2 regions of the Achromobacter sp. 1012554356 genome follow, and region 2 is predicted to be linked to the other one. Evidence: predicted binding sites of a transcription regulator. Region 2 holds the regulator's gene; the other holds the start of a gene.
What was found. Region 2 encodes LexA, which represses DNA repair genes until DNA is damaged. Its sites were predicted from a motif close to ACTGTATNNNNATACAGT; they were not measured.
Positions count from the first base shown of each region.

Region 1 (3,414 bases), on a different contig from region 2:
TAACGTCGGCGGCGCAGCTCCGGCCGTTTGTACACATAGGCGGCAAAATCCGCGTAGTCGTCGGCGGTCAGGTCGACGACCATGCGGGCTTGCCCGGGCGCGGACGGCGTCATCAGATGTCGAGCTCCGCCAGATTGCCCTTTTCCTCGATCCACGCGCGGCGTTGCGAGGACTCGCCCTTGCCCATCAGCATGTCGAACATGCGGGTGGTGTCGTCGGGGGTCTGGTCGCCGTACCCCACGGGCAGCAGGCGGCGCGTGTCCGGATTCATGGTGGTTTCCCACAGTTGCTCGGGGTTCATTTCGCCCAGGCCCTTGAACCGGCTGACGGCCCACGCACCTTCGCGCACGCCTTCCTTGCGCAGCTTGTCCTGCGCGGCTTCGAGCTCGCCATCGTCAAGACAATAGATCTTGCGGGCGGGACGCTTGCCCTGGGCGGGCACGTCCAGGCGGAACAGCGGCGGCTTGGCGACGTAGACGTTGCCGGCCTCGACGAGCTTGGGAAAGTGCCGGTAGAACAGCGTCAGCAACAGCACCTGAATGTGCGAGCCGTCGACGTCCGCGTCCGACAGGATGCAGATGCGGCCGTAGCGCAGGCCGGACAGGTCGGGCGAGTCGTTGGGGCCGTGGGGGTCGACGCCGATGGCCACGGAAATGTCGTGGATTTCGTTGTTGGCAAAGAGCCGGTCGCGGTCGACTTCCCAGGAATTGAGCACCTTGCCGCGCAGCGGCAGGATGGCCTGAAATTCCTTGTCGCGGCCCATCTTGGCCGAGCCGCCGGCCGAGTCGCCCTCGACCAGAAACACTTCGGTGCGCGTGGCGTCGCTGGACTCGCAGTCGGTCAGCTTGCCGGGCAGCACCGCCACGCCGGAGCTCTTGCGCTTTTCAACCTTCTGGGCCGAACGCTGGCGCGCCTGCGCCTGCCGGATGGCCAGTTCCGCGAGCTTCTTGCCGTATTCGACGTTGCTGTGCAGCCAGAGGTCGAGCGCGCTCTTGGAGAATCCGCCGACCAGCCGCACGGCGTCGCGGCTGTTCAGGCGTTCCTTGATCTGACCCTGGAATTGCGGATCGAGCACCTTGGCCGACAGCACGAAGCTGGCGCGGGCGAACACGTCTTCGGGCAAGAGCTTCACGCCCTTGGGCAGCAGGCTGTGAAGCTCGGCAAAGCCCTTGACCGCGCCAAACAGGCCTTCGCGCAGGCCGGATTCATGCGTGCCGCCGGCCGGCGTGGGAATGAGGTTGACGTAGGACTCGCGCACCGCGTTGCCGTCGTCGGTCCAGGCCACCACCCATTGGGCGCCCTCGCCTTCGGCGAAATTTTCGTGGTCGGCGCCGGCGTACTGTTCGGCTTCGAAGAACGGCACCATCAGTTCGGCGCCTACCAGGGCTTCGGCCAGGTAGCCGCGCAGGCCGTCCTGATACTGCCAGGTCTTGGTGTCGCCGGTTTTCTCGTTGACGAGCGTGACCTTCACGCCCGGCAGCAGCACGGCCTTGCTGCGCAGCAGATGCGTCAGCTCGCCCAGCGGGATATTGGGGCTGTCGAAGTATTTGGCATCGGGCCAGACGCGCACGCGGGTGCCGGACTTCTTGCGGCCGCCTTGGTCGTAAGGCGCCAGGGGCTCGTCGACGTCGCCGCCCTTGAACACCAGCCGGCTGACGGCGTTGTCGCGCCAGACGATGACTTCCAGGCGGGTGGCGAGCGCATTGGTGACGGACACACCGACGCCGTGCAGGCCGCCCGAGAAGGCGTAAGCGCCGCCGCCCGCCTTGTCGAACTTGCCGCCCGCATGCAGGCGCGTGAACACGAGTTCGACGACGGGCGCGTTTTCTTCGGGGTGCAGGCCGACGGGAATGCCGCGGCCGTCGTCCTCGACGGAGACGCTGCCATCGGCATGCAGCGTGACCTGGATCTGTTTGCCGTGACCGGCGAGGGCCTCGTCCGCGGCGTTGTCTATGACCTCCTGCACGACGTGCAGGGGGTTTTCGGTGCGGGTGTACATGCCCGGGCGCTGCCGCACGGGTTCCAGCCCCTTCAGGACGCGGATGGACGCCTCGTTGTAACGTGGAGTGGCCAAGTTATCCCCAACATCTGTGGAAAAAAACCGACATTTTACGGTTAAGCCTAGATTCTGCGCGGCTCCGGGTGGGATGCGCACGACCTGACCAGGTCCGAATTCGGTAGGATGATGAACAGTCACAACCGCCGTCCCGGGCGTTGACCTCCCGGATCGCGACAGCTGAGCCGCAACATCCTACACAAAATCCTGCAAACCCTGTTGTTATTAACAGTGGTATGCCTGTTGTTATTGACAGTGGTATGCTTGAGTCCATTCCACAAACAAGAACAACGGCAAGGCGCGTTTTAACGCGCCTTTTGCTGCCGAACCGAGAATCACCATCATGAGCGACCAAATCAAGAACGTCAGTGACGCCAGCTTCGATGCCGATGTGTTGAAATCCGGCCAGCCGGTGCTGGTGGACTACTGGGCTGCCTGGTGTGGCCCCTGCAAGATGATCGCCCCCATTTTGGAAGAAGTCGCCGCCGAATACGCTGGCCGCTTGACGATCGCCAAGCTGAACGTGGACGAAAATCAGGGCACCGCCACCAAGTACGGCATCCGCGGCATTCCGACCCTTATGCTCTTTAAAGACGGCCAAGCTGCAGCCACCAAAGTTGGCGCGCTGTCGAAGTCGCAACTCACCGCATTCCTGGACGGCGCGTTGTAAATCGCGTGCTGTAAACGAAGGCGCCGCCGCATAGGCGGCGCTCATTCAGTACCGCGCGAGCCCGTCCGTGGCGCGCCGCCAGAGCCCTCCTTTACTTTTCCCCCAACACTCACCGCGATGCACCTCAACGAACTGAAGGCGCTGCACGTCTCGCAGCTGCTCGAAATGGCCGCTGGCCTGGAAATCGAGAACGCCAACCGCCTGCGCAAGCAGGAACTGATGTTCGCCATCATGAAGCGGCGCGCCAAGCAGGGCGAGCAGATCTTCGGCGACGGCGTTCTTGAAGTCCTGCCCGACGGTTTTGGTTTCCTGCGCTCGCCGGAAACCTCGTATCTGGCCAGCACCGACGACATCTACATTTCCCCGTCGCAGATCCGCCGTTTCAATCTGCACACCGGCGACTCCATCGAAGGCGAAGTGCGCACCCCCAAGGATGGCGAGCGCTATTTCGCCCTGGTGAAGGTGGACAAGGTCAACGGCGTGGCGCCCGAGGCGATCAAGCATCGCATCATGTTCGAGAACCTGACGCCGCTGCACCCGAACCGCGTCATCCGCCTGGAACGCGACATCAAGAGCGAGGAAAACCTCACCGGCCGGATCCTCGACGTCTTCGCCCCCATCGGCATGGGCCAGCGCGGCCTGATCGTCGCCAGCCCCAAGTCCGGCAAGACCGTGATGATGCAGCACA
Region 1 is NZ_JCBANC010000003.1:137,710-141,123, forward strand. Features, by position in the region: gene AC6LJW_RS02530 (YcxB family protein) at 1-113, opposite strand, end outside; gene AC6LJW_RS02535 (DNA topoisomerase IV subunit B) at 113-2,074, opposite strand; gene trxA (thioredoxin TrxA) at 2,400-2,726, shown strand; gene rho (transcription termination factor Rho) at 2,844-3,414, shown strand, end outside.
Region 1: AC6LJW_RS02535 (DNA topoisomerase IV subunit B) is a predicted target of LexA. The motif match lies at 2,272-2,289, and genes of this name have one in related genera.

Region 2 (3,414 bases):
GGATAGGGTTGATAGAGATGAAACGGGCTGTCAGGGAAATCGACGAATCCCGGACCTGCGGCGGGAGCCCCCGCGCTTGGGTCTATTGCGCTCTTAGGCATGCTAGACTGTTCCAGGGTAAACCCCCCATTATCCACAGCACTTCGTACTGCGTCCACCCACCTCATCAGAGTCTCATGAGCACCCTATTCGATTCCGTCGAGCTCGCGCCGCGCGACCCCATTCTTGGCCTGAACGAACAATACAACGCGGACACCCGCCCCGGTAAAGTGAACCTGGGTGTGGGCGTGTATTACGATGATCAGGGACGGATCCCGCTCCTGGGCGCAGTGCGCAAGGCTGAAACCGCCCGCATCGAGGCCGCTGCTGCTCGCGGCTACCTGCCGATCGAAGGCATCGCCGGCTACAACGCCGGTGCGCAAGCGCTGCTGCTGGGCAAGGATTCCGCGCTGGCCGCCGCCGGCCGTGTGCTGACCACGCAGGCACTGGGCGGCACCGGCGCCCTGAAGATTGGCGCCGATTTCCTGCGCCAGTTGCTGCCGGGCTCCAAGGTTCTGATCAGCAACCCCAGCTGGGAAAACCACCGCGCCCTGTTCGAGCGCGCCGGTTTTGAAGTCGGCACCTATGCCTATTACGACGCCACCACCCGCGGGCTGAACTTCGAAGCCATGCTGGCCGACCTCAAGGCCGCGCCCGCCAAGACCGTCGTTGTGCTGCACGCTTGCTGCCACAACCCCACCGGCGCCGATCCCACCCCCGATCAGTGGAAGCAAATTGCCGCTGTCGTAAAGGACAACAACCTGGTCCCGTTCCTGGACATCGCCTACCAAGGGTTTGGCGACGGCTTGACGGAAGACGCCTCGGTCGTGCGCCTGTTCGCCGACCTGGACATGACCATGTTCATCAGCTCGTCGTTCTCGAAGTCGTTCTCGTTGTATGGCGAGCGCGTTGGCGCACTGACTGTCGTGGCCGGCAGCAAGGACGAAGCCACCCGCGTGCTGAGCCAGCTCAAGCGCGTCATCCGCACCAATTACTCCAACCCGCCGACGCACGGCGGCACGGTCGTCTCCACGGTGCTGAACACGCCCGAGCTGTTCGCCCTCTGGGAAGAAGAACTGGCCGGCATGCGCGATCGCATCCGCCTGATGCGCGCGCAACTGGTCGACAAAATCAAAGAGCACGGCGGCAAGCAGGACTTCAGCTTCGTGCTGAAGCAGCGCGGCATGTTCTCGTATTCGGGTCTGTCCGCCGCTCAGGTGGACCGGCTGCGCGAAGAACATGGCGTCTACGCCGTGTCCAGCGGCCGCATCTGCGTGGCCGCGCTGAACAGCGGCAACATCGACAAGGTCGCAGCCGGCATCGCGGCCGTGCTGTAAATCGCCAGGCGGCGCCGCGCCGTCTTCAACCAAAAACGGGACCTGCGGGTCCCGTTTTTGTTGGCCTCGCGACCGGCTTGCTTTTTTGCGCTGCGTCCCCCAGAATGGCGCTGTATATATGTACAGTCCGCTCGCAACGGATCATCGCCATGGCCAGCAAACTCACGGATCGCCAACAACAAATCCTGGACCTCATCAGGCAAACGGTCACGCGCACCGGCTTTCCGCCGACGCGTGCCGAAATCGCCCAGGCCCTGGGTTTCCGCTCCCCCAACGCCGCCGAAGACCATCTCAAGGCGTTGGCTCGCAAGGGCGCCATCGAACTCACGGCCGGCGCCTCGCGCGGCATCCGCTTGAAGGACGCCACCACACCGGTCCAGTCCTCGCTTCCCATCCCCGCCCTCGCCCAGCTCCTATTGCCGCTCGTCGGCCGCGTTGCGGCAGGCAGCCCGATTCTTGCAGCCGAGCACGTTGAACGCGAAGTCGGCGTAGACCCTAGCCTCTTTGCACAGGCGCCCGATTATCTGCTCAAGGTGCGCGGCATGAGCATGCGCGACGCAGGCATCCTCGAAGGCGACCTGCTGGCTGTCAAAAAGGCATCTGAAGCCCGCAATGGCCAGATCGTGGTGGCTCGTATTGGCGACGATGTCACGGTCAAGCGCCTTCAGCGCCAGAACGGCCACATCGAGCTGCTGCCCGAAAATCCCGACTTCGAAACCATCGTGGTCAAGGCCGATCAGGAATTTGCGCTCGAAGGCATTGCAGTGGGCCTCATCCGCACCCAGGCGCTGCACTAGGCCGGGCTCGGCCTATGTAAAGTCGGGCCGCCATCATGCGGCCTGCGCCCCGCCCCTTGCAGGGGGGCCCAAGCTCAAAAAACAAAACCCCGCTCATGTGAGCGGGGTTTTTTGCTTTCGGGGCGTTCGCTACACTTGCGCCACCCCTGGGCTTCGGACGCCCTCTTTCGAGAGCGTCCTGCGTTCAAGACGCCATTAGTGCTTCATGACCGGGTCGGTCGAGCCGGGTTCAGCCGGCTTGGCAACCAGGGCATCCTTGACGGCTTCTTCCTCGGCCAACGGCTCCGGCAGACGTTCCAGGGCCAGTTCAAGCACCTTGTCGATCCAACGCACCGGCACGATCTCAAGGTGGTTCTTGACGTTGTCCGGAATCTCCGCCAAATCCTTGACGTTTTCTTCCGGGATCAGAACCGTCTTGATACCACCGCGGTGAGCCGCGAGCAGCTTTTCCTTCAGGCCGCCGATGGGCAGCACTTCGCCGCGCAGCGTGATCTCGCCCGTCATGGCGACATCTGCGCGCACCGGGATGCGCGACAGCGCCGACACCATGGCCGTGGTGATCGCGATACCCGCGGACGGACCGTCCTTGGGCGTCGCGCCTTCCGGCACGTGCACGTGCATGTCGTGCTTTTCAAACACGCTGTCGGCAAAGCCCAGGCGGCGAGCCCGCGAACGCACGACGGTGCGCGCTGCCTCGACCGATTCCTTCATCACGTCGCCGAGCGAACCCGTGCGCTGGATGACACCCTTGCCGGGCATGTCCGCGACTTCAATCGTCAGCAGGTCGCCGCCGACTTCCGTCCACGCCAGGCCGGTCACCTGACCAGTCTGGTTTTCCTTCTCGGCCATGCCAAAGGCGTAGCGGCGCACACCCAGGAAATCGCTGAGGTTGTCGGCCGTGACGTTGACCGCCTTGACCTCGAGCGTCTTGCCCTCGGCCTTGGCGCGATCGCTTTGGGTCAGCAACTGCTTGATGACCTTGCGGCAGATCTTGCCCACTTCGCGCTCGAGCGCACGGACACCGGCTTCGCGGGTGTAGTAGCGCACGATATCGCGCAGCGCGCTGTCGTCGACCGTCAGCTCGGTCTCCTTCACGCCGTTGTTCTTCATCAGCTTGGGCAGCAGATGGTCGCGGGCGATGTGGATCTTTTCTTCCTCGGTGTAACCCGACAGGCGGATCACTTCCATACGGTCCAGCAGGGCCGGCGGGATGTTCAGCGTGTTGCTGGTGGCCACGAACA
Region 2 is NZ_JCBANC010000004.1:124,149-127,562, forward strand. Features, by position in the region: gene uvrB (excinuclease ABC subunit UvrB) at 1-101, opposite strand, end outside; gene AC6LJW_RS03205 (amino acid aminotransferase) at 177-1,376, shown strand; gene lexA (transcriptional repressor LexA) at 1,526-2,173, shown strand; gene lon (endopeptidase La) at 2,369-3,414, opposite strand, start outside.